Regions from separate parts of the Streptomyces sp. NBC_00210 genome, predicted to be linked through region 1. Evidence: riboswitches for the same ligand, from Rfam matches in the RefSeq annotation. Region 1 holds a riboswitch; each other region holds the start of a gene.
The links. Region 1 has a riboswitch for cyclic di-AMP ahead of OG729_RS20990 (M23 family metallopeptidase). Riboswitches for the same ligand answer to the same signal wherever they lie in the genome.
Positions count from the first base shown of each region.

Region 2: linked by a shared signal. The riboswitch ahead of OG729_RS15785 (NlpC/P60 family protein) and the one ahead of OG729_RS20990 (M23 family metallopeptidase) in region 1 are both predicted to bind cyclic di-AMP.
Region 3: linked by a shared signal. The riboswitch ahead of OG729_RS05270 (peptidoglycan DD-metalloendopeptidase family protein) and the one ahead of OG729_RS20990 (M23 family metallopeptidase) in region 1 are both predicted to bind cyclic di-AMP.

Region 1 covers NZ_CP108120.1:4,606,546-4,613,296, forward strand. The annotation lists gene OG729_RS20975 (LPXTG cell wall anchor domain-containing protein) at 1-1,071, shown strand, start outside; tRNA gene OG729_RS20980 (tRNA-Met) at 1,202-1,275, shown strand; gene OG729_RS20985 (PP2C family protein-serine/threonine phosphatase) at 1,446-2,624, shown strand; cyclic di-AMP (ydaO/yuaA leader) riboswitch at 2,857-3,013, shown strand; gene OG729_RS20990 (M23 family metallopeptidase) at 3,025-4,077, shown strand; gene OG729_RS20995 (aldo/keto reductase) at 4,236-5,180, shown strand; gene OG729_RS21000 (PrsW family intramembrane metalloprotease) at 5,246-6,580, opposite strand; gene trmB (tRNA (guanosine(46)-N7)-methyltransferase TrmB) at 6,651-6,751, opposite strand, start outside.
Region 2 covers NZ_CP108120.1:3,507,530-3,514,280, reverse strand. The annotation lists gene OG729_RS15795 (NlpC/P60 family protein) at 1-751, opposite strand, end outside; gene OG729_RS15790 (hypothetical protein) at 1,128-1,481, shown strand; gene OG729_RS15785 (NlpC/P60 family protein) at 1,621-2,790, opposite strand; cyclic di-AMP (ydaO/yuaA leader) riboswitch at 2,793-2,954, opposite strand; gene pcrA (DNA helicase PcrA) at 3,218-5,689, shown strand; gene OG729_RS15775 (peptidoglycan DD-metalloendopeptidase family protein) at 5,791-6,751, opposite strand, start outside.
Region 3 covers NZ_CP108120.1:1,162,243-1,168,993, reverse strand. The annotation lists gene OG729_RS05295 (aspartate aminotransferase family protein) at 1-413, shown strand, start outside; gene OG729_RS05290 (XRE family transcriptional regulator) at 480-1,070, shown strand; gene OG729_RS05285 (DUF6126 family protein) at 1,090-1,218, shown strand; gene OG729_RS05280 (tyrosine-protein phosphatase) at 1,240-2,052, opposite strand; gene OG729_RS05275 (alpha-galactosidase) at 2,234-4,324, shown strand; cyclic di-AMP (ydaO/yuaA leader) riboswitch at 4,717-4,873, shown strand; gene OG729_RS05270 (peptidoglycan DD-metalloendopeptidase family protein) at 4,878-5,819, shown strand; gene OG729_RS05265 (SGNH/GDSL hydrolase family protein) at 5,982-6,751, shown strand, end outside.

The DNA of each region.
Region 1 (6,751 bases):
AACTCCTCGGACAAGCCGGTGGACTTCCAGCCGTGGCTGGTCGGCGACACGGACGGGGCGAGCCCGATCGCAGCCTCGCACATCGTCTTCGACGTGCAGCCGGTGAACGCTCCGGCGACCGACGAGTACGTCTCGCAGGAAGGCATCGGCGCGCAGGGCGTGTTCAAGCCGGCGGACAAGAGCAAGGGCTCCTCCTTCTCCGTGCCCGCCAAGGGCGAGCTGAGCTGGAAGATCTCCATCGGACTCGGCAAGAACTTCCCTTCCAACAACGGCAACCTCAAGCTCACCGCCGCTGATCTGGACGAGCACACGAAGCCCGAGCAGGACGACACCGTCGTCTTCGAGACCAGCCCGAAGATCAACGCCGCCCCCGCGGCCATGTGGATGCGTACGGACAAGGACGCACCCATCAAGCCCGGCCTGTGGGGCAACGTCGACCTCTTCCACCAGCTCAAGGGCGACGGCACCTTCGACTCCGACCTGGCGACCACGATCGAGGTCGCCGAGGAGCCCGGTGCCACGGGTGAGATCCCGGAGCTGTCGATCGAGGAGTGGATCGGCAACGGCATGGTGATCAAGGCCGAGAAGGTCCCGGGCGTCCCGAACCGGTGGAAGCTCGGCGACATCCCGAAGAGCTACTTCACCGACAAGGGCAAGCTGCACCGCTACATCCTTCGTGTGCGCGTCCTTGACTTCAAGGGCATCCAGAAGCCGGTCAAGCTCACGCTGCGCGCCTCGACCTCGCTGACCGAGGGCAACACGATGACGTTCCTGGAGGCCGCGGGCCGGATCACCCTCGCCCCCGAGCGCGGCACCACCCCGCCGTCCGCCGAGCCGAGCGCGACCCCGTCCGCCCGGCCCTCCGCCACCCCGTCCGCCACCCCGTCCGCCACTGCGACCCCGTCCGCCTCGGCCTCCGCGGTGGCGGTCGGCGCCAACACCCCGGTCACCACCACCGGCGCCCTGGCCAGCACCGGCTCGTCCAGCACCACCTGGTACGCGGCCATCGCGGCCGTGGCCCTGATCGCGGCCGGTGGCGTGCTCACCGCACTGCGTCTGCGCCGCCGCTGAGTCCGGCCCGTGACGACGCCCGGCACAGCGGTCAGATGCCGGGCGGGGAGTGGAACAGCTGCCGAGCAGCTGTTCCAATCGGTAAATGGATTTGATCTTGCTCCGAATAGCGTAAGGTTGTGTTCACCGACGCGGGGTGGAGCAGCTCGGTAGCTCGCTGGGCTCATAACCCAGAGGTCGCAGGTTCAAATCCTGTCCCCGCTACTGAAAGCAGTGGCCCGGCACTCGAGAAGAGTGCCGGGCCACTGTCGTGTCCGCCCGCCGGGGTTTCGCCCGGTTGGCCGACGGCGAGTCGCCGCGCGGCGCGACTCCGGCCAGCCTGGGAAGGGCGCGGTACCTTCCGCAGCCTGGGCGGACTGGGCAGGAGAGCACTCGTGGGGTACCGAGGACAGCACCGCGGCATCAGCGCTCGCAGCTTTGTCCGCGCGCTGCCCACGCTGTTGATCATCGGCGGTGTCATCTTCGATCTCTCCACCCCGTCCGAGTTCACCGCGTCCCCTCTCTTCGCGGCCGCCCCGCTGATCGCGGCCCCCTTCTTCTCCTGGCTCACCACCCTGCTCACCGGTGTCGCGGCCGTCGCCGCGGTCCTCGGTCTGCACATCTACAACGACACCCTGAACAGCGTCTCGGCCAACACCGAGCTGTTCACCGTGGTCACCGTCGCCGGGCTCGCGCTCATCATCAATCGGGTCGTACTGCTCAGCGGCGAGCGCCTCGCCTCCGCCCGTGTCATCGCCGAGACCGCGCAGCGCGCCGTGCTGCCCACCCCCGCCGAACGGATCGGCGGGCTGCAGGTCGCCGCGCGGTACGAGGCGGCGCAGGCGGACGCCTTCATCGGCGGTGACCTCTTCGCCGTACAGGACACTCCGTACGGGGTGCGCCTGGTGGTCGGCGACGTACGGGGCAAGGGGATGGAGGCGGTCGAGGCGGTGGCAGTGGTCATCGGCGCGTTCCGGGAGGCGGCCGAGCAGGAGGCCACGCTGGAAGGGGTCGCCAAGCGCCTGGAGCGGGCGCTCGCGCGCGAGGGCACCCGGCGGGACAGCCTGGAGATCTTCGAGGAGTTCACCACGGCAGTGATCGCCGAGATCCCGCGCCGCGACGAGATGGTGCGCGTGGTGAACCGGGGCCATCCGGAACCCCTGGTGCTGTACGCCGACGGGAAGGTGCACGCGCTCGAGCCGACCGAGGCCGCGCTGCCGCTGGGCATGGGCGAGCTGAGCGGATGGCCGGACCGTGCGGACTCGTTTCCGCTGCCCGCCGGGGCCACGCTGCTGCTCTACACGGACGGCCTTTCCGAGGCGCGCAACGCGGACGGCGTCTTCTACGACCCGGCCGCGCGGCTCGGCGGTCGGCTCTTTCCCGGGCCGGAGGAGCTGCTGGACGCGCTCGTCGACGACGTACGACTGCATACCGGTGGCGGCTTGACGGACGACCTGGCCCTGCTGGCGGTCAGCCGTCCCGGGCAGGGGCAGCAGGGCCGCCGCAGGATCGTCCCCGTGGTCAGAGGGAAGAGTCAGAGCCAGGGAAGGCCACCAGACCCGCACCGTGTGTAGTCCCCGCACCGTGTGTAGTCGAAGCGCACCCCTCCGCATCACATATGAACCACCGTCAGGTGAAGGTGTGAGAGGAGAGGCGATCAAGTCGCCCGTATCCGGCCGCTTGTGTCCTGGTACGTCCGTGACGAACTCGTTAACGATCACTCGGAACAGCTTGGAATCCGGCCCTGGCTTCTATTAACGTTCGATAACGCAGCGCGGTCGTCCCAGCCGTCGCAAGAGGCGGCACCGTGCGCATGCGCCGAATCCCGCAAGGGAACCGGGGAACCACCAATTGGGGTGAATCGGGCACCTTTTGCCGCTCTTTTCCGCGGTCGAAGCGCTCGTAGGAGACCTTCCTGCTCCGAACCCGTCAGCTAACCCGGTAGGCGAGAAGGAAGGAAAGGAGTACGCCTCAGTGGCGTCCAACACCCCTGCCCCAGAAGCACCCTTCAGGCCCGACTTCTTCAGCGGCGAAGAGGGGGCGGAGCGGGCGTGGGAGGAATGGAACCCCACCGAGGACTCCGTTCGTCCGGTGCGCGGACGGCACCGTGTCGTCAAGCAGCGCGGCGGGCTCGCCCGCAGCTCCACAGTGCTCGGCGTCGGCGTCATCGCCGCGGTCGGCGCGGGCGGCATGGCCACCGCGCAGGACAAGCCGCCGGTCTCCATATCGCTCCCCGACTCGATCACGGACAACCTGCCCGACGCCAAGTCCCTTCCTGGCGTGGGCTCTTTCCTGTCCGACGACTCCTCGGACGCCGACGCCGACAACACCTCCCCGCTCACGGCGGTGACGCTGGCCTCGGACACCGACTCCAAGACCGCTGCCGATGGCGCGGCCGGCGCGGGTGAGGCGCTGCGCGCCCGCATCCTCCAGCAGGCCGAGCAGCAGCAGGCGGAAGCGGACGCCGAGGCGAAGGCGGCCGTGGAGAAGCTTGCGGCCGAGAAGGCCGCGGCTGAGGCGAGGAAGCAGCAGACCGCGGCGGAGGCCAAGGCCGAGGCGGAGAAGCTTGCGGCCGAGAAGGCCGCGGCGGCCAAGGCGGAGGCCGAGCGCCTTGCCAAGCTCGCGGCGAGCTATTCGCTGCCCACCTCCTCGTACACGATCACCTCCACCTTCGGCGAGGCCGGCTCCATGTGGTCCTCGGGCTACCACACCGGCCTGGACTTCGCCGCCCCGACGGGCACGCCGCTCAAGGCGGTCCACAGCGGCACCGTCAAGTCGGCCGGCTGGTCCGGCTCCTACGGCTACCGCACGGTGCTGGAGCTCGATGACGGCACGGAGATCTGGTACGCCCACCAGTCCTCGATCTCGGTCAGCGCGGGCCAGAAGGTGACGACGGGCGAGACGATCGGCCGTGTGGGTGCGACCGGCAATGTGACCGGCCCGCATCTGCACCTGGAGGTCCACACGGCGGGCGGGACGGGCATCGACCCGATGACCTGGCTGCGCGACAAGGGCCTCACCGTCTGACGTTCCGCACTGCTCTGCGCCCCTCGCGCCGTTCGGCGCCTGGGGCGCTGATGCGCGGCGCCGCCCCATGTGCGCGGCGGCAGCCATGCGGGAGGTGGACCCCGTCGGCCGACTGCGGAATGTGGAATAGGTCGCACCGTACCGCTGTTGGTCAACCCATGACTTCTCTCCGTACGTTCGGCTCGTCCGGTATCGCCGTCTTCCCGCTCGCTCTCGGCGGCAATGTCTTCGGCTGGACCGCCGACCAGGCGCAGTCCTTCGCCGTGCTCGACGCGTACACCGCTGCCGGAGGCAACTTCGTCGACACCGCCGACGCCTATTCGGCGTGGGTGCCGGGCAACGAGGGCGGCGAGTCCGAGACCGTCATCGGCAGCTGGCTCGCCGCGCGCCGCAACCGCTCCGAGGTCGTCGTGGCGACCAAGGTCGGCTCCCACCCGCAGTACAGGGGCCTGTCCGGCTCGACCATCAAGGCCGCGGCCGAGGCCTCCTTGCAGCGGCTCGGCACCGACTACATAGACCTGTACTACACGCACTTCGACGACCTGACCGTCCCTGTCGAGGAGATCATCACCGCGCTGGACCAGCTGGTGAAGGAGGGCAAGGTGCGTGCCATCGCCGCCTCCAACCTCAGCGCCGACCGGCTCCGGGCGTCCCTGGAGTTCTCGGAGCGCGAGGGGCTGGCCCGCTACGTCGCGCTGCAGCCGCACTACAACCTGGTCTCCCGGGACAGCTACGAGGGCGACCTGCAGGACACGGCCGCGGCCGCCGGTCTGGCCGCCGCCCCCTACTCCGGGCTCGCGTCCGGCTTCCTCACCGGCAAGTACCGCCCCGGTACGACGGTGGACAGCGCACGGGCCGCGGGCGCGGGCAAGCACCTGAAGAGCGAGCGGGGCGTGCGGGTCCTCGCCGCGCTGGACAAGGTGGCCCGGGCGCGCGGCGTCGAGGTGGCGACCGTCGCGCTCGCCTGGCTGGCCGCGCAGCCGACTGTCGTCGCGCCGATCGCCTCGGCCCGTACGGTCGAGCAGCTGCCGGCCCTGACGGCGGTCGCGGAGCTGGAGCTGACGGCCGTGGAGGTGGCCGAGCTGACGGCGGCGTCGGCGTAGCCCCGCCTGGTGCCCGGCGGGGCGGTGGCCGGCGGCCGGGCCGGTGGCTGCTGTCAGCCGGGCCGCTAGCTGCGGTACGGGTTGTAGCCGCCGTAGTCGCGGTACGGCGGCGGCGTCCACACCCGGCCCGTCGCCTGCGCCGCGTACGTCAGCGCGGGACCCGCGACGTGCTTGCGCTGCCAGAGGTGGTGCAGCAGCTCCTGCTCGCGCGCCACGAAGTCCGGGCCCGCCGCGCCGCGGTGGGCCCGGTGGCGCAGAAAGGCCAGGCTCGTCGCGAACCGCTCGTACTCCGAAACGGCGTGCGCGGCGGCCGGTCCATGCGTACGCCGGGCGACGTCGCGCGCGATCGAACGCGCCCGCATCGAGGACAGGGCGCGCGGTTCGGCCGTCATCAGCCAGCCGGCCGCGGCGTATGCGGGCAACTCCGTCGATATCGTGCGCAGCTCGCGCTGCCGGGTCCAGATCGTCAGCCAGGTCAGCAGCCCGAAGACGGGGACCATGAACGCCCCGTACACGGCGTAGAAGCCGAACGGGCCGAAGAGCGACGACGAGCCGTTCCACAGGGCGTGCATGCCCATCGCCAGGGCGAGGCCGAGCAGCGGCAGCGCGATCCGGCGTATCTTCTGGCGCTGCGCGGCCAGCGCGGCAGCGCCGAAGCCGATGCCGGTCAGCACCGTGAAGAGCGGATGCGCGAACGGCGACATGACCACGCGTACGAAGAAGGTCGCCGCGGTCACCGAGGCGAGGCCGGATGTGCCTATCTCCTGGTCCTCGCCGAAGGCGTTGCCCAGGTAGAGGATGTTCTCGGTGAAGGCGAAGCCGGTCGCGGTGAAGCCGGCCACGACCACGCCGTCGACGATCCCGGTGAAGTCCCGTCTGCGGAAGATGAAGAGGAGCAGGATCGCGGCGGCCTTCGCGCTCTCCTCGATGATCGGGGCTATGACCGTCGCGCCGATGGTGTCCGCGCTTGCCGGGTCGGCGGTGGCGGTCGCTATCCAGCGGGTCGCGAAGGAGTTCGCGATGATCGCGACGAGGGCGGCGGCGAACGCGCCCCAGGCGAACGCGAAGAGGAGGTTCTTCCAGGGGCCCGGTTCGACCCGGTCCAGCCAGGCGAAGGCCGCGGTGAGGAGCGGGACGGGCAGCGTCGCGAGGCCGAGACCGACCAGAAAGCCGTGGGTGCCGGTCTGTTCGCGTACGAGCGCGAGGATGACGAGGCCCGAGAGGGCGAGGAGGGTGATCAGCACCCCTGCCCGGACGGCCTTGCTGTGCCAGAGCCAGGAGGCCCGGCGCGGTTTGTAGCGCCAGCGGGCACGCTCCGGCACGGCGTTGAACAGCGGCTGCTGCTCGAACGCCGGGACCGCCGGATGCGGTGGATGGTGCTGCGGCGACGACTCGGACACCCGACGACCCTAACGAGGGGCACTGACACCTGGCGACGGGCCCGTGGCTCTTCCGGGGCGCTACCGAGGATTACGCGGGACCCAGCGGGCGGCGGAACAGCAGGTCGTGCACCTTGTGGCCCTTGTCCAGGCCCTGTCCTTCGAATCGGGTCAGTGGCCGGAAAGCGGGCC
Region 2 (6,751 bases), 1.1 Mb from region 1:
CGTAGGGCTTGCCGAGCGCTCCGTAGGCGTAGGCGACGGCTTGGGCGGCCCGGGAGTTGGGGGCCCTGAGGGAGCCGCGGGACACGAGGGAGCGGTCGGCGCGCGTGGCCTCCGGGGAGCCGCTTTGGGAGAAGGCGCGCTGCTCGGCGGGGAGCCGGGCCAGCAGGCTTTGGGCGGCCGAGAGCTTCTCCTGGACGGTCGCCTTGTGCCTGGCCAGCTCTCGCTGGCGGTCCTTGAGCGCATCGAGCCGCTTGCCGGCCTCGGCCCGCAACCGGGCGATGTCCACGAGCTGTTGGTGCACCCCCGCGATGGCGCTCGCCTGCCGCTCGCCGACGCGCTCGGCGAGCGCTGCCCGCTCCAGATACTCGTCGGGGTCGGAGCTCAGCGCGAGCTGCAGCCCGGGGTCGATGCCGCCGGCCCGGTACTGGGCGGTGGCGACCGAACCCAGGGCGTTGCGCGAGGTGTTGAGCCGCTCGGTCCTGCGGACGGCCTCGTCGCGCAGCGCGTCCACCGACGTACGAGCGCTCGCGGTCCGCTCCTTGGCCCCGTTGTACCGCTCGGTGGCGGCCTCCGCCTCCTGGTAGAGCCTGTCGACCTTGGCCTTGATCTGCGCGGGGGTGAGCGCGGGCTCGGCGTGTCCGGTGCCGTCGAACGCGGTGGCGGTCGCAGCCCCGGCAAGCGCAAGCGTTGCGGCGGTACGGGCGGCGGGCCCGCTGAGCGGATGCTGCTTGGCTTTCCGGTGCGCTGCCACGAGGGCGTCCACGTCCTTCCGTCGTTCCTGCGGTCCGACTCCGGGTCCGACTCCGGGCGGGGGCCGGACCGGGGCCGGCGGCGGTCCGCACAGGGGGAGCGTCCCGCCGCCGGTATTTCTCGGCGGTGATGTCCGACGGCCGCCCGGGGGGCGCGGCGGCGATGGAGAGTCGGTCACCTGGGGAAGGACGCTAAACCTGAGAGTCACGGGAACGCGGCGCAAGGACCGAAGTTGCCCAAAGCTGGACAGGCGGGAGCGCTTTGTGCGAGCCGGTCTGATGCCATCGGCGCACATCCCCGTGCCGCCGTGACCGATGCGGCGAATGAGGCGCACCTGCCCTGAGAGGGGTGGTATGGCGACGGTTAGGCTCCGCCTCATGGACGTACTCATCAATGTCTTCGTCGCCCTGCACATCATCGGCATCGCGTCGCTGCTCGGCGGCTTCCTCACCCAGATGAAGGCGATGGGCGAGGGCACCGCCCGCTTCAGCCCGGCGATGCTGCACGGTGCGCTGACGATGCTGATAACGGGCGTGGCACTGGTGGGCCTGAACCAGGCGGACGATCAGCCGGTGAACAACATCAAGATCGGCGTCAAGCTGGCGGTCCTGGTGGTGATCCTGGGACTGGTCTACGTCAAGCGGGACGAGGAGAAGGTGGAGAAGGCGCTCTTCGGCGCGGTGGGCGGGCTGACCGTCACGAACATCTTCATCGCGACGCTGTGGACCTGATGCGCTGAGCCTGTCGGCGGACGGGACGCTTCGGACCTGATGTTGCGGGCATGACTGCGGACCTGATGTTGCGGGCGTGATGCTGCGGACGTGAGAACGCCCGGACCCGACGGGTCCGGGCGTTCGGCTGCGTCCGGGCTCAGGCCGGGCGCACGCTGCCGTAGATCGGCATGTAGTAGATCGACTCCTCGCGGACGTTCGCACCGGGCTTGGGCGCGTGGATCATCATGCCGTCGCCGATGTAAATGCCCACGTGGCTGATGTCGTCGTAGAAGAAGACCAGGTCGCCGGGGAGCAGGTCCTTCGTGGCCACGCGCGTACCGACCTTCACCTGGTCCCAGGTGGTGCGCGGCAGGTCCACGCCCGCCGCCTTCCAGGCGGCCTGGGTCAGCCCCGAGCAGTCGTACGAGCTCGGGCCCGTCGCGCCCCAGACGTACGGCTTGCCCAGCTGGGCGCGGGCGAAGGACAGGACCTTGTCGGCCTTGGCCGTGTAACTGCCGTCGGCGGTGCCGGTACCAGTGCCAGTACCGGTTCCCGTGCCCGTGCCGCTGTCCTGGTTCTGCTCCTGCTCCTTGCGCGCGGCCTCCGCCCTGGCGCGGGCCTCCGCCTCCGCCTTGGCCTTTGCCTCGGCCTGGCGGCGGGCCTCCTCCTCTTTCCTGCGCTCGATCTCGGCGAGCCGCGCCTTCTCCTCGGCGGTCAGCTTCGACAGCAGTGCGCGCGCCTCGGCGAGCTTCGCCTGGACCTCCTGCTTGCTCGTGCGCAGGGCCTTCTGGGAGGTCGTGAGCGACTCGAGGCTCTTCGTCGCCTCCGCCCGCTGCTTGGCGGCCGCGGCCCGCTGGGTCTCGTAGTCAGTGATGGCGCTGCGCTGACGGTCGGTCATCCGGTCCATCAGCTGGGTCTGGTCGAAGTACGACTCGGGGCTGTCCGCGAACAGCAGCGCGGCGGTCGGGGTGACCGCGCCGGTGCGGTACTGCGCGGCCGCGTAGTTGCCGAGCGCCCTTCTGGACTCGTTCAGCTTCTCCGTGCGCTTGGCGGCGTCGTCGAGCAGCTCGTCGACCTCGCGCCGCTTCTCGTCGGTGGATTCCTTGGCCTTGTTGTACTTCTCGGTCGCGGTGCCGGCCTGCCGGTACAGGTCGTCGACCTTCTTCTGCACCTCTTCGACGGAGGGCTTCGGTTCGGCGGGCGCCGCGTTGGCGCTCTGAGTCGACAGCAGGGTAACGCCGGCGATGGCTGCCGTCGTGAGCCCGACGGCGGGCGAGGTCTTCGCGGTACGGCTGCGTTGTTTGCGATGCGACGCCAAGGCCGGCATCTCCTTCTTCCGTGGACCGCCTACCGGGTTAGCTGTCGGGTTCGGGCAGAACGGAAGACGCCCTACGGACCGAATGAGACAGGTCCGATTCACCCCGGTTGTGCATGGTGGGTCCCCGGTTCCGAACTTCCTTGAAGGAAGCCCGAATTCGGCGCAGGCCGCCCGATTGGCGTGGATCGCCATGGGGGTACGAGCCGCCTGGACGAGCACGCTAGCCAACTCGTGTGGCCGCTGTGAAGCTTGATGGTCGATATGCCCGATACATTTTCGTGACCTTTTTTCAGCGCGGCGGGGATCGGGTTTCCGGTGTGCCTGTGCCATGACATGGCGAAGTGGCTCGATCGCGCAGGGTTGCCGGGCCGGATTCCCGTGCGGCATGCCAATGCGGCCGCGAGCTGTCAGCGCGGCGGCCTAGACTCGTAGAGCGATGAGCAGCCTCTTTGACGACAGCTTCCTGGCGGACCTCCAGCCCAGCTCGGAGCACGCCCCGCCACCGCCCGAGGACTCGGCCCCGGAGGAGATTCCGGACGATCTCTTCCAGGGCGCGTTCGACGTGCCCCCTGCGCGGGATCCGTACCACCGTGACGGCGCCCCGCGCACGGTCGTGGACCCCGCCGCCCTGCTGGAAGGGCTGAACGAACAGCAGCGCGCCGCCGTCGTTCACACGGGCTCGCCGCTCCTCATCGTCGCCGGGGCCGGGTCCGGCAAGACCCGGGTGCTGACCCACCGGATCGCGTATCTGCTGGGGACCCGCAGCGTCCACCCCGGGCAGATACTGGCGATCACCTTCACCAACAAGGCCGCCGGCGAGATGAAGGAGCGTGTCGAGCAGCTCGTCGGCCCGCGCGCCAACGCCATGTGGGTCATGACCTTCCACAGTGCCTGCGTGCGCATCCTGCGCCGCGAGTCCAAGAGGCTCGGCTTCACCTCGTCGTTCTCGATCTACGACGCCGCGGACTCGAAGCGGCTGATGGCCCTGGTCTGCCGCGATCTGGATCTTGACCCCAAGAAGTTCCCGCCGAAGTCCTTCAGCGCCAAGATCTCGAACCTGAAGAACGAGCTGATCGACGAGGAGACCTTCGCCGACCAGGCAGTTGGGGGTACCTCCCAGGCCGAAGGCTCTGGGGGAGGCTTCGAGAAGACGCTCGCCGAGGCCTACCGGATGTACCAGGCACGGCTGCGCGAGGCCAATGCCCTGGACTTCGACGACATCATCATGACGACGGTGCATCTGCTGCAGGCGTTCCCGGACGTCGCCGAGCACTACCAGCGGCGCTTCCGCCATGTCCTGGTGGACGAGTACCAGGACACCAACCACGCTCAGTACACACTCGTACGCGAGCTGGTAGGGACGGGCCAGGAGGATCTGCCGCCGGCCGAGCTCTGCGTCGTCGGCGACGCCGACCAGTCGATCTACGCCTTCCGTGGCGCGACCATCCGCAACATCCTCCAGTTCGAGGAGGACTACGCGGACGCGACGACGATCCTGCTGGAGCAGAACTACCGCTCCACGCAGACGATCCTCTCCGCAGCCAACGCGGTCATCGAGCGCAACGAAAGCCGCCGCCCCAAGAACCTGTGGACGAATGCGGGCGCGGGTGCGCAGATCACCGGCTATGTCGCCGACACCGAGCACGACGAGGCGCAGTTCGTCGCCGACGAGATCGACCGGCTGACGGACGCGGGCGAGGCGAAGGCCGGCGACGTCGCCGTCTTCTACCGTACGAACGCCCAGTCCCGTGTCTTCGAAGAGATCTTCATCCGGGTCGGCCTGCCGTACAAGGTCGTCGGCGGGGTGCGCTTCTACGAGCGCAAGGAGGTCCGGGACGTCCTCGCGTATCTGCGGGTCCTGGCCAACCCCGAGGACAACGTCCCGCTGCGCCGCATCCTCAATGTCCCCAAGCGCGGCATCGGCGACCGCGCCGAGGCGATGATCGACGCGCTCGCGCTGCGCGAGAAGATCACCTTCCCGCAGGCACTGCGGCGCGTGGACGAGGCGTACGGCATGGCGGCCCGCTCCGCCAACGCCGTCAAGCGTTTCAACGTGCTGATGGAGGAACTGCGCACGGTCGTCGACTCGGGCGCGGGCCCTGCTGTGGTGCTGGAAGCCGTCCTGGAGCGGACCGGCTACCTGGCCGAGCTGCAGGCTTCCACCGACCCGCAGGACGAGACGCGCATCGAGAACCTTCAGGAACTGGCCGCGGTCGCGCTGGAGTTTGAGCAGGACCGTGCCGAGGAGGAGGGCGCGGGCACGCTCGCCGAATTCCTGGAGAAGGTCGCGCTCGTCGCCGACTCCGACCAGATTCCGGACGAGGACGAGGACGGCTCCGGCGTCATCACCCTGATGACGCTGCACACCGCGAAGGGCCTTGAGTTCCCGGTGGTGTTCCTGACGGGCATGGAGGACGGCGTCTTCCCGCACATGCGCGCCCTCGGTCAGGCGAAGGAGCTGGAGGAGGAGCGGCGCCTTGCGTATGTCGGCATCACGCGCGCCCGCGAGCGGCTCTATCTGACGCGCTCGTCGATGCGGAGCGCCTGGGGCCAGCCCTCGTACAACCCGCCCTCGCGCTTCCTCGAGGAGATCCCGGGCCAGCACCTGGAGTGGAAGCGGACGGGGCCGATGGCCGCGCCCGCGGGTCCGACCTCCGGCATCGCCGCCTCGCTGTCGTCGTCGCGGTCGCGCTCGGGCGGCGGCGCTTCGGGCTTTGCCACGCGGCGTACGACCGACAAGCCGGTGATCTCGCTGGCGGTCGGCGACCGGGTCACGCACGACCAGTTCGGTCTGGGGACCGTGGTGGGAGTGACGGGGTCGGGTGCGGACGCGCAGGCGACGATCGACTTCGGGGACACGAAGCCGAAGAGGCTGCTGCTGAGGTACGCGCCCGTCGAGAAGCTGTAGCTCTCACGGCCAGGTCGGATCAAGGCCGTGAGCTGCGGTCCGACCGGGTCGAGGCTGTGGTCGTGGCTACGGTCGGGTCGAGGCTGTGGTCGTGGCTACTGTCAGGTCGGGTCGAGGCCGTGGCTGCGGAGCCACGGCAGCGGGTCGATCGCCGAGCCGCCGCCGGGCCGGACCTCGAAGTGGAGATGCGGTCCGGTGGAGTTCCCTGAGTTGCCGGAGAACGCGATGACGTCACCGGCCTTGACCGAACCGGAGCGGATCTTGGTGCTGCTGAGGTGGCAGTACCAGGTCTCGGTGCCGTCGGCCGCCGTCACGATCGCCATGTTGCCGTAGGCGCTGTTCCACTGGGTGCGGACGGTGCCGTCGGTCGCGGACATCACCTTGGTGCCGTACGACACCGGGAAGTCGATGCCGGTGTGCACGGACATCCAGTTGACGCCGGCCTGACCGTAGTACGCGCTCAGACCCTGCTGTGTCACCGGCAGCACGAACTTGGGGCGCAGCGCCTCGCGGCGCCTCGCCTCTTCCTCGCGCTTCTTCTTGTCCGCCTCCTGGCGCGCCTTGAGGTCGAGGCGTTCCTGGGTGCGGGAGGCACGGTCGCCGAAGTCACGGGCGTCGGCGCTGAGAGCGGCGAGCTGCGTGTCCATCTTGTTGTTCGCGGCGATCGGCTTGACGGATGACGGGTCCGCGGCGGCCTGGTTGGTGCCTTCGCCCTTGCTGTCGCCACCGAGGTCGCCGACGGATGCGGCGGCGATGCCGGCGACGCCCATCACGCATGCGGAGGGTACGGCGACGGTCAGGAGGGCGGAGCGTTTGGCGGGGGTGCGGCGACGGCCGCGCGAGCCGCCGGAACGGCGGACGGGGCGGGGGTTTACGGCGACGCCGACGGGCTCGGATTCGTGCGCGAGCTCCGACTCGGACTCCGACTCGGAATCGAAGTCGGTGTCGGACTCGGTGTCGGCGTCGAATCCGGCTTCGAGATCTTGCTCGGCCCCGAGTTCAGGCTCGGCCTCGTACGTGTACCCGGCGTCGTACTCGGCCGCGTACTCCTGCGGGAAGTCC
Region 3 (6,751 bases), 3.4 Mb from region 1:
TCGCCAACGCCCGTGTGACCGGCGAGCTGCTGAGGTCACGTCTTGCCGCGCTCGTCGACGGCTATGAGCTGCTGCACGAGGTGCGCGGGCGTGGCCTGATGATCGGCATCGAGTTCGGGCGACCGGACTCGATCAGGCTGCGCAGCCGCTGGACCATGCTGCAGGCGGCCCGCAAGGGGCTCTTCGCGCAGATGGTCGTGGTGCCGCTGCTGCAGAAGCACCGGATCCTCACCCAGGTCTCCGGCGATCATCTGGAAGTGATCAAGTTGATTCCGCCGCTGACCATCGGCGAGCGGGAGGTGGAGCGGTTCGTGGCTGCCTTCACGGCCGTGATGGACGACGCCCACGGCGGTGGCGGGCTGATGTGGGACTTCGGCAAGACGCTGGTGAAGCAGGCCGTCGCCAACCGCTGACCTTGCCGCTTTTGCCTCTGGGACAAGAAATTTGCCTCAGAGGCAGGTTCCTGGCGCAATGGGCATATGACCACCCCTCCCGAAGTGGCGGCGGACACCACGCTGCCCGAAGTCGCACCACGGCTGCGCGATCTGCGCCGCCGGCGCGGTCTCACCCTGGAAGCGGCCGCGCGGCGTGCGGGGCTTTCCCCCGCCCACCTGTCCCGTCTCGAGACCGGCCACCGCCAGCCTTCGCTGCCGATGCTGCTCGCGCTCGCCCGCATCTACGGTACGACCGTTGCCGAGCTGCTCGGCGAGACGGTCCCGGATCGTGAGCCGATCATTCGCGCCGGGAGCCGTGAACCGACGGTCGCCGAGGGCTGGACCTACCACCAGACCGGCGGGCCCGGCCGGGCCATGCAGGCTCTGCGGCTGGTGGTGCCGTACGGCACCCAGGGCAATCTCGTCCGGGTGCATCCGGGCGAGGAGTGGCTGTACGTCCTCGACGGGCGGGTGCGGCTGGGTCTGGGCGAAACGGTGCACGAGCTGAGCCCCGGTGACAGCGCGCACTTCGACTCCATGACCCCGCACCGCATCGCGGCAGCCACCCCCGAGGGGGCCGAGCTGCTGTTCGTCCACACCCTGCTGCAGAGCCCGGACATCCATCCGCATTCCTGACACACCTGAGAGGCCTGCCATGTCCAAGCACAACGAAGAGGGGAAGTTTCCCCGGGGGCTGGTGATCCGGCTCTTCGCCTATCTGGTGGCGGGCCATCTGTTCGCCGCCTTCCTCTACCTGCTGTTCACGCTCGGCGGCAACGGGTAGGAGGTCCCCCGCCGCGGCGGCTCACGCCTCGCTGAGCAGCCGCTCGCGCAGCCGGTCCCGCGTCTCGGGGCTCACCTTCAGGCCCTCGCTGAGATACCGCTCGGTGCCGCCCCAGGTCTGCTCGATCGTCTCGAAGGCCGCGTCAAGGTACTCGGCGCGCGCGTCGAAGAGCGGCCTCAGCAGCTCCATGACCTCAGGCGACATCCCCGCCGGCGAGTTGTCGCTGCGGCGGACCACATAGCGGCGGTGCGGGTCATTGGACTTGAGGTAGTCCGCCTCGATGGCGTCCCGCTCGACGCCGACCGCCAGCAGCGAGATGGCGATGGACAGACCGGCGCGGTCCTTGCCCGCCGCACAGTGCATCAGGGCGGGGACACTGTCGGCGGCGAGCGCGTGCAGCACCTGGCTGTGCTCGGCGGTGCGGTGCTTGATCATCGTCCGGTACGAGGCCGACATCCTCCCGGCCGCCTTGCCGTCCGCGAGGATCGACCGCAGCTGGTCGAGGTTGCCGTCCCGGACCATCCGCCAGAACTCGGCGCCGTCCGCCGGGTCGCTGAGTGGCAGATTCACATTCCGTACGCCGGGCAGCTCGACGTCCGGGCCCTCGAGGCGCATGTCGGCCGCGTTGCGGAAGTCGAAGATCGTGTGCAGGCCCAGCGTGGCGAGGAACGAGGCGTCGGTCTCGGTCGCGTGCGCCAGGTGGCCGCTGCGGAAGAGCCGTCCGGCCCGTATCTGCCGGCCGTCCACGGTCGGCAGGCCGCCCACGTCCCTGAAGTTGCGCACTCCGGACAGTGGGGGCTCTGTCGACGGGACCTGCGGCAGCTGCTGCGTCACCAAGGGCTCCTGAAGTCACTGCCGTCGGCGCTGGTCGCCGACGAGGGCGCGATCCCGACGATACGACACTGGTTCATCAGGCAATCATCTCGGCCGTCTCCGCAAGAGCGTTGCACAGGCGGAGCCTCCCGTCGGATGATGTGCGGGCCTGTGCGGACCTGTGAGGATCTGAGGGGTCGGGATGATCGAGTGTGTTGGCAAGGGTCGTACATGGGTCCTCTCCGGACCCGCGAGCAGTTATGCACTGCACCTGACCGATGATGACGAACTGGTCCATATCCACTGGGGGCCGCGGATCTCGACCGCCGACGCGGAGGCACTCGCGGCCCAGGGCCCGCCCCCGTACTGGCCGTTCGAGTCTCAGCTCGACGGGCACGAGGAATACCCGGTCGAAGGCGGTCCGCGCTTCGTCCGCCCGGCGCTCTCCGTCCGGACACCCGAGGTGCGCGGCACCGAGTGGACCTTCGCCGACGCCGCTCTGGACGGCGACGAACTGCGGCTCCGCTTCAGCGACGCCGTGCACGGCCTCGGCCTCACACTCCACCACCGCATGCGTGACGACTCCGATGTCATCGAGCGCTGGGTGACCGTCACTCATATGGGTGAGGGGCCCGGCCTGGAGCTGCTGCGGGCCGACGCCGCCGTCTGGACGCTGCCGCAGCGCGAGCGCTGGCGGCTCAGCCAACTGCACGGCCGCTGGGCGGCCGAGTCGCTGCTCGTGCGCTCCGAGCTCACCTATGGCGAGAAGGTGCTGAGCAGCCGCCGCGGCCACACCGGGCACCAGCACCTGCCGTGGGTCGCACTCGATGCGGAAGGGGCCACCGAGGAGCAGGGTGAGGTCTACGGCTGCGCGCTCGGCTGGTCCGGATCGTGGCGGATCTGCGTACAGCAGCTGCCCGACGGACTGGTGCAGATCACCGGCGGCGCGGGCTACGACGACTCAGGACTGCTGCGGCTCGCACCCGGCGCGTCGTACACCTCGCCCGTCTTCGCCGGGCTGTTCAGCGACGGCGGATTCGGCGGAGCCAGCCGCGCCTGGCACGCCTGGCAGCTGGCGCACATCGTCCCCGACGCAGCGAGGGACCGCCCGGTCCTCTACAACTCCTGGGAAGCCACCGGCTTCGACATCTCCGAGCAGCAGCAGCGCGAGCTCGCCCAGCGGGCCGCCGCCATGGGCATCGAGCTGTTCGTCGTGGACGACGCCTGGTTCGGGCAGCGCACCAGCGACCGCGCAGGACTCGGCGACTGGACCCCCAACGCCGAACGCTTTCCCCGTGGACTGGGGCCGCTCGCCGACGAAGTGCACGCGCTGGGGATGCAGTTCGGGATCTGGGTCGAGCCGGAGATGGTCAACGCGGACAGCGATCTCTACCGCGCGCACCCCGACTGGGTACAGCACCACCCCGGCCGCGTCAGGACCGAGTTCCGCAACCAGCTTGTGCTGAACCTCGCCCGCGAGGACGTACAGGAGTACCTCTGGGACCAGCTGGACGGGCTGCTCTCGAGCGCGCCCGTCGACTATGTGAAATGGGACTTCAACCGCTGCTTCACGGACGCGGGCTGGCCCGGCGAACCGTACCCGCAGAGGCTGTGGGTCGAGCATGTGCACGCGCTGTACGCACTTCTCGACCGGCTGCGCGCCGCGCATCCGTCCGTCGCTTTCGAGTCCTGCTCGGGCGGCGGCGGCCGGATCGACCTCGGGATCCTCTCCCGCACCGACCAGGTGTGGACCTCGGACAACACCGATCCGCTGGACCGGCTCGCGATCCAGCAGGGCTTCACCCAGCTGCACCCCGCGCGGGTCATGGCGGCCTGGGTCACCGACAGCCCCAATGTCCAGCTCAACGGCCGCGTCAGCACGCTCCGCCTCCGCTTCGTCAGCGCGATGGCCGGTGTGCTCGGGGTCGGCGGTGACCTCACCGAGTGGAGCGAGGAGGAGCTTGCCGAGGCGCGTGGCTGGGTGGAGCTCTACAAGCAGATCCGGCCGCTGGTGCAGCACGGCGAGCTGTACCGGCTCAAGCCGCCCGAGGGCGGGCTCAGCGCCGTGCAGTACGTCCGCGGCGACGAGACCGTCGTACTCGCCTGGCTGCAGGCTCAGCACTACGGAGAGCAGCCGCCGCGGCTGCGGCTGCGCGGCATCGACCCGGCGGCCGGCTACGAGTGCGTGGACACCGGCGCCGTACACCGCGGGGCCGTGCTGCTGCACCACGGACTGCACACCGGACTGAAGGGCGACCTGGACGCCACCGTGATCAGGCTGCGCCGCCGCTGAGGCGACTCGCGGCGGGACTGGCCAGAGGTAGCGCGGTGGAATTCCTCCGGCCAAAAAGGCGGGAATGTGGACGTAAGTGAGAGCCATCGTCATTAAATGACGCTTCTGTCCGAATTGGACGATTAGATATAACGTGCCCCGACTGTAAAGGAGATGGGTCACGACGCGTGAGCAGGATCATATTCGTGACGGTCTGTGGCGGCGTGCGGGGTGTGAAATCCCTTACCGGTCGGAGAGTTGCGGTTCCCGGGTCCACGGAGGGTGACGGGAAATTTCCCCTTGATGCCGCGGTGGCCCATGATCGGCGAAAGCAGTGGCTTGTTCCTTTTGATCCGGCTCGTTTAGCGTCACCGTCAATCCGGACGGACCGCCTAATCCTGCCGCCGCCCGGAATTCGAAACCCACCCACGCGTGGCAGGAGCGGGGGACCCAGGAAGTATGCCGATTCCGGACATCCGGGACGGCTTGGGGTTAAGTCGTGCATTTTGCGCGACCGGGCATCTCCAGCCCGAACCCGACAGCTCACCTCGCAGGCGCCGGAGAGGAATGCGCCATGCCCGGAAAGGGTAAGCACCGCCGTCCCAGGACCAGCCCGATCACCCGCGGAGTCGTCGCCGCCGGTACGGGTGGCGCCGCCATCGCCCTTCCGCTGATGGGCGCCGCCGGCGCCCATGCGGCCGGCCAGACCGCGCCCGCAGCGACCTCCCACACGGCGGTGACCGCCGCCACCTCGCAGGTGCCGACGACCGCCGCCGCGGCCCCGGTGGCCAAGAAGCAGGCCGCCCTCACCACCTACCGCGTCGTCGCCGGTGACTATCTCTCCAAGATCGCCGACGAGCACCATGTCCGCGGCGGCTGGAAGAAGCTGTACGAGGACAACCGCAAGCAGGTCGGCGACAACCCCTCGCTGATCCACCCGGGCCTCAAGCTCACCCTCGGCGGGAAGTCGAAGGCGAAGGCTCACGACGAGTCGAAGCCGCGCCCTGAGCGCAAGGCGAAGTCCTCCTCCGACGCTCAGGACTCCGCCTCGAAGGCCTCCGTGCAGTCCTCCTCCGGTGACTCGGCGAGCGCCTCGCAGACCAGCGGCTCCGGCTTCACGGCACCGGTCAGCGGCGCGACCGTGATCACTCCGTACCACCTCGCCGGCTCCATGTGGTCCAGCGGCTACCACACCGGTGTCGACTTCGCCGCCTCCACCGGCACCACCGTCAAGGCCGTCGGTCCGGGCACCGTGGTCTCCGCGGGCTGGGGCGGCGCGTACGGCAACGAGGTCGTCATCCAGCACGGCGACGGCAGCTACTCGCAGTACGGCCACCTCTCCTCGCTCGCCGTCTCCGCCGGCCAGAGCGTGAGCGGCGGCCAGCAGATCGGTCTGTCCGGCTCCACCGGCAACTCCACCGGTCCGCACCTGCACTTCGAGATCCGTACCGGCCCGAACTACGGCTCGGACGTCGACCCGCTGGCGTACCTGCGCCAGCACGGTGTCTCGATCTGATCCACCGGTCCAGCCGATCCCCTCGCGCCGAATCCCCCAGCGGCGCGAGGGGATTCGGCGTATTCCGGGTTGGGCGAAACTTGACCGGTGGCATAGATCACCCCTCGTCAACCCCTCCTTACGGTCGCGTAAGTCACACCCGTAAGGGAAAGATATGGACTCGTGGCAGACGATTCGAGAGACAAGAACAGTGGCGCATTCGGGTCGTACGCGGCTATCGGTGACAGCTTCACCGAGGGCGTCGGAGACCCGGGCCCCGACGGGACGTACGTCGGCTGGGCGGACCGGTTCGCGGTCCTGCTCGGCGACCGGATGCCGGAACACGCCTTCAGGTACGCCAATCTCGCCGTACGCGGCCGTCTCCTCGACCAGATCGTGGCGGAACAGGTGCCGAGGGCGAAGGAACTCGCCCCGGATCTCGTGACGTTCTGCGCCGGCGGCAATGACATCATCCGGCCGGGCACCGACCCAGACGACGTGGCCGAGCGCTTCGAGCGGGCCGTCGCCGAGCTCACCGGAGCTGTCGGCACGGTCATGGTGACCACCGGCTTCGACACGCGCGACGTGCCGGTGCTGCGCCATCTGCGCGGCAAGATCGCCACGTACACCGCGCATGTCCGGGCCATCGCCGACCGATACGACTGCCCCGTACTGGACCTCTGGTCGCTCAAGTCCGTGCAGGACAGGCGGGCTTGGGACGCCGACCGGCTGCATCTGTCGCCCGAGGGACACACCAGGGTCGCGCTGCGCGCCGCCCAGGTGCTCGGCATCGAAGTGCCCGCCGACCCGGACCAGCCGTGGCCGCCGCAGCCGCCGCGCGGCCCGCTCGAGGTGCGCCGGGACGACATCCAGTGGGCGCGCACGCATCTGGTGCCATGGATCGGGCGGCGACTGCGCGGCGAGAGCTCCGGCGACCATGTCGAGGCCAAGCG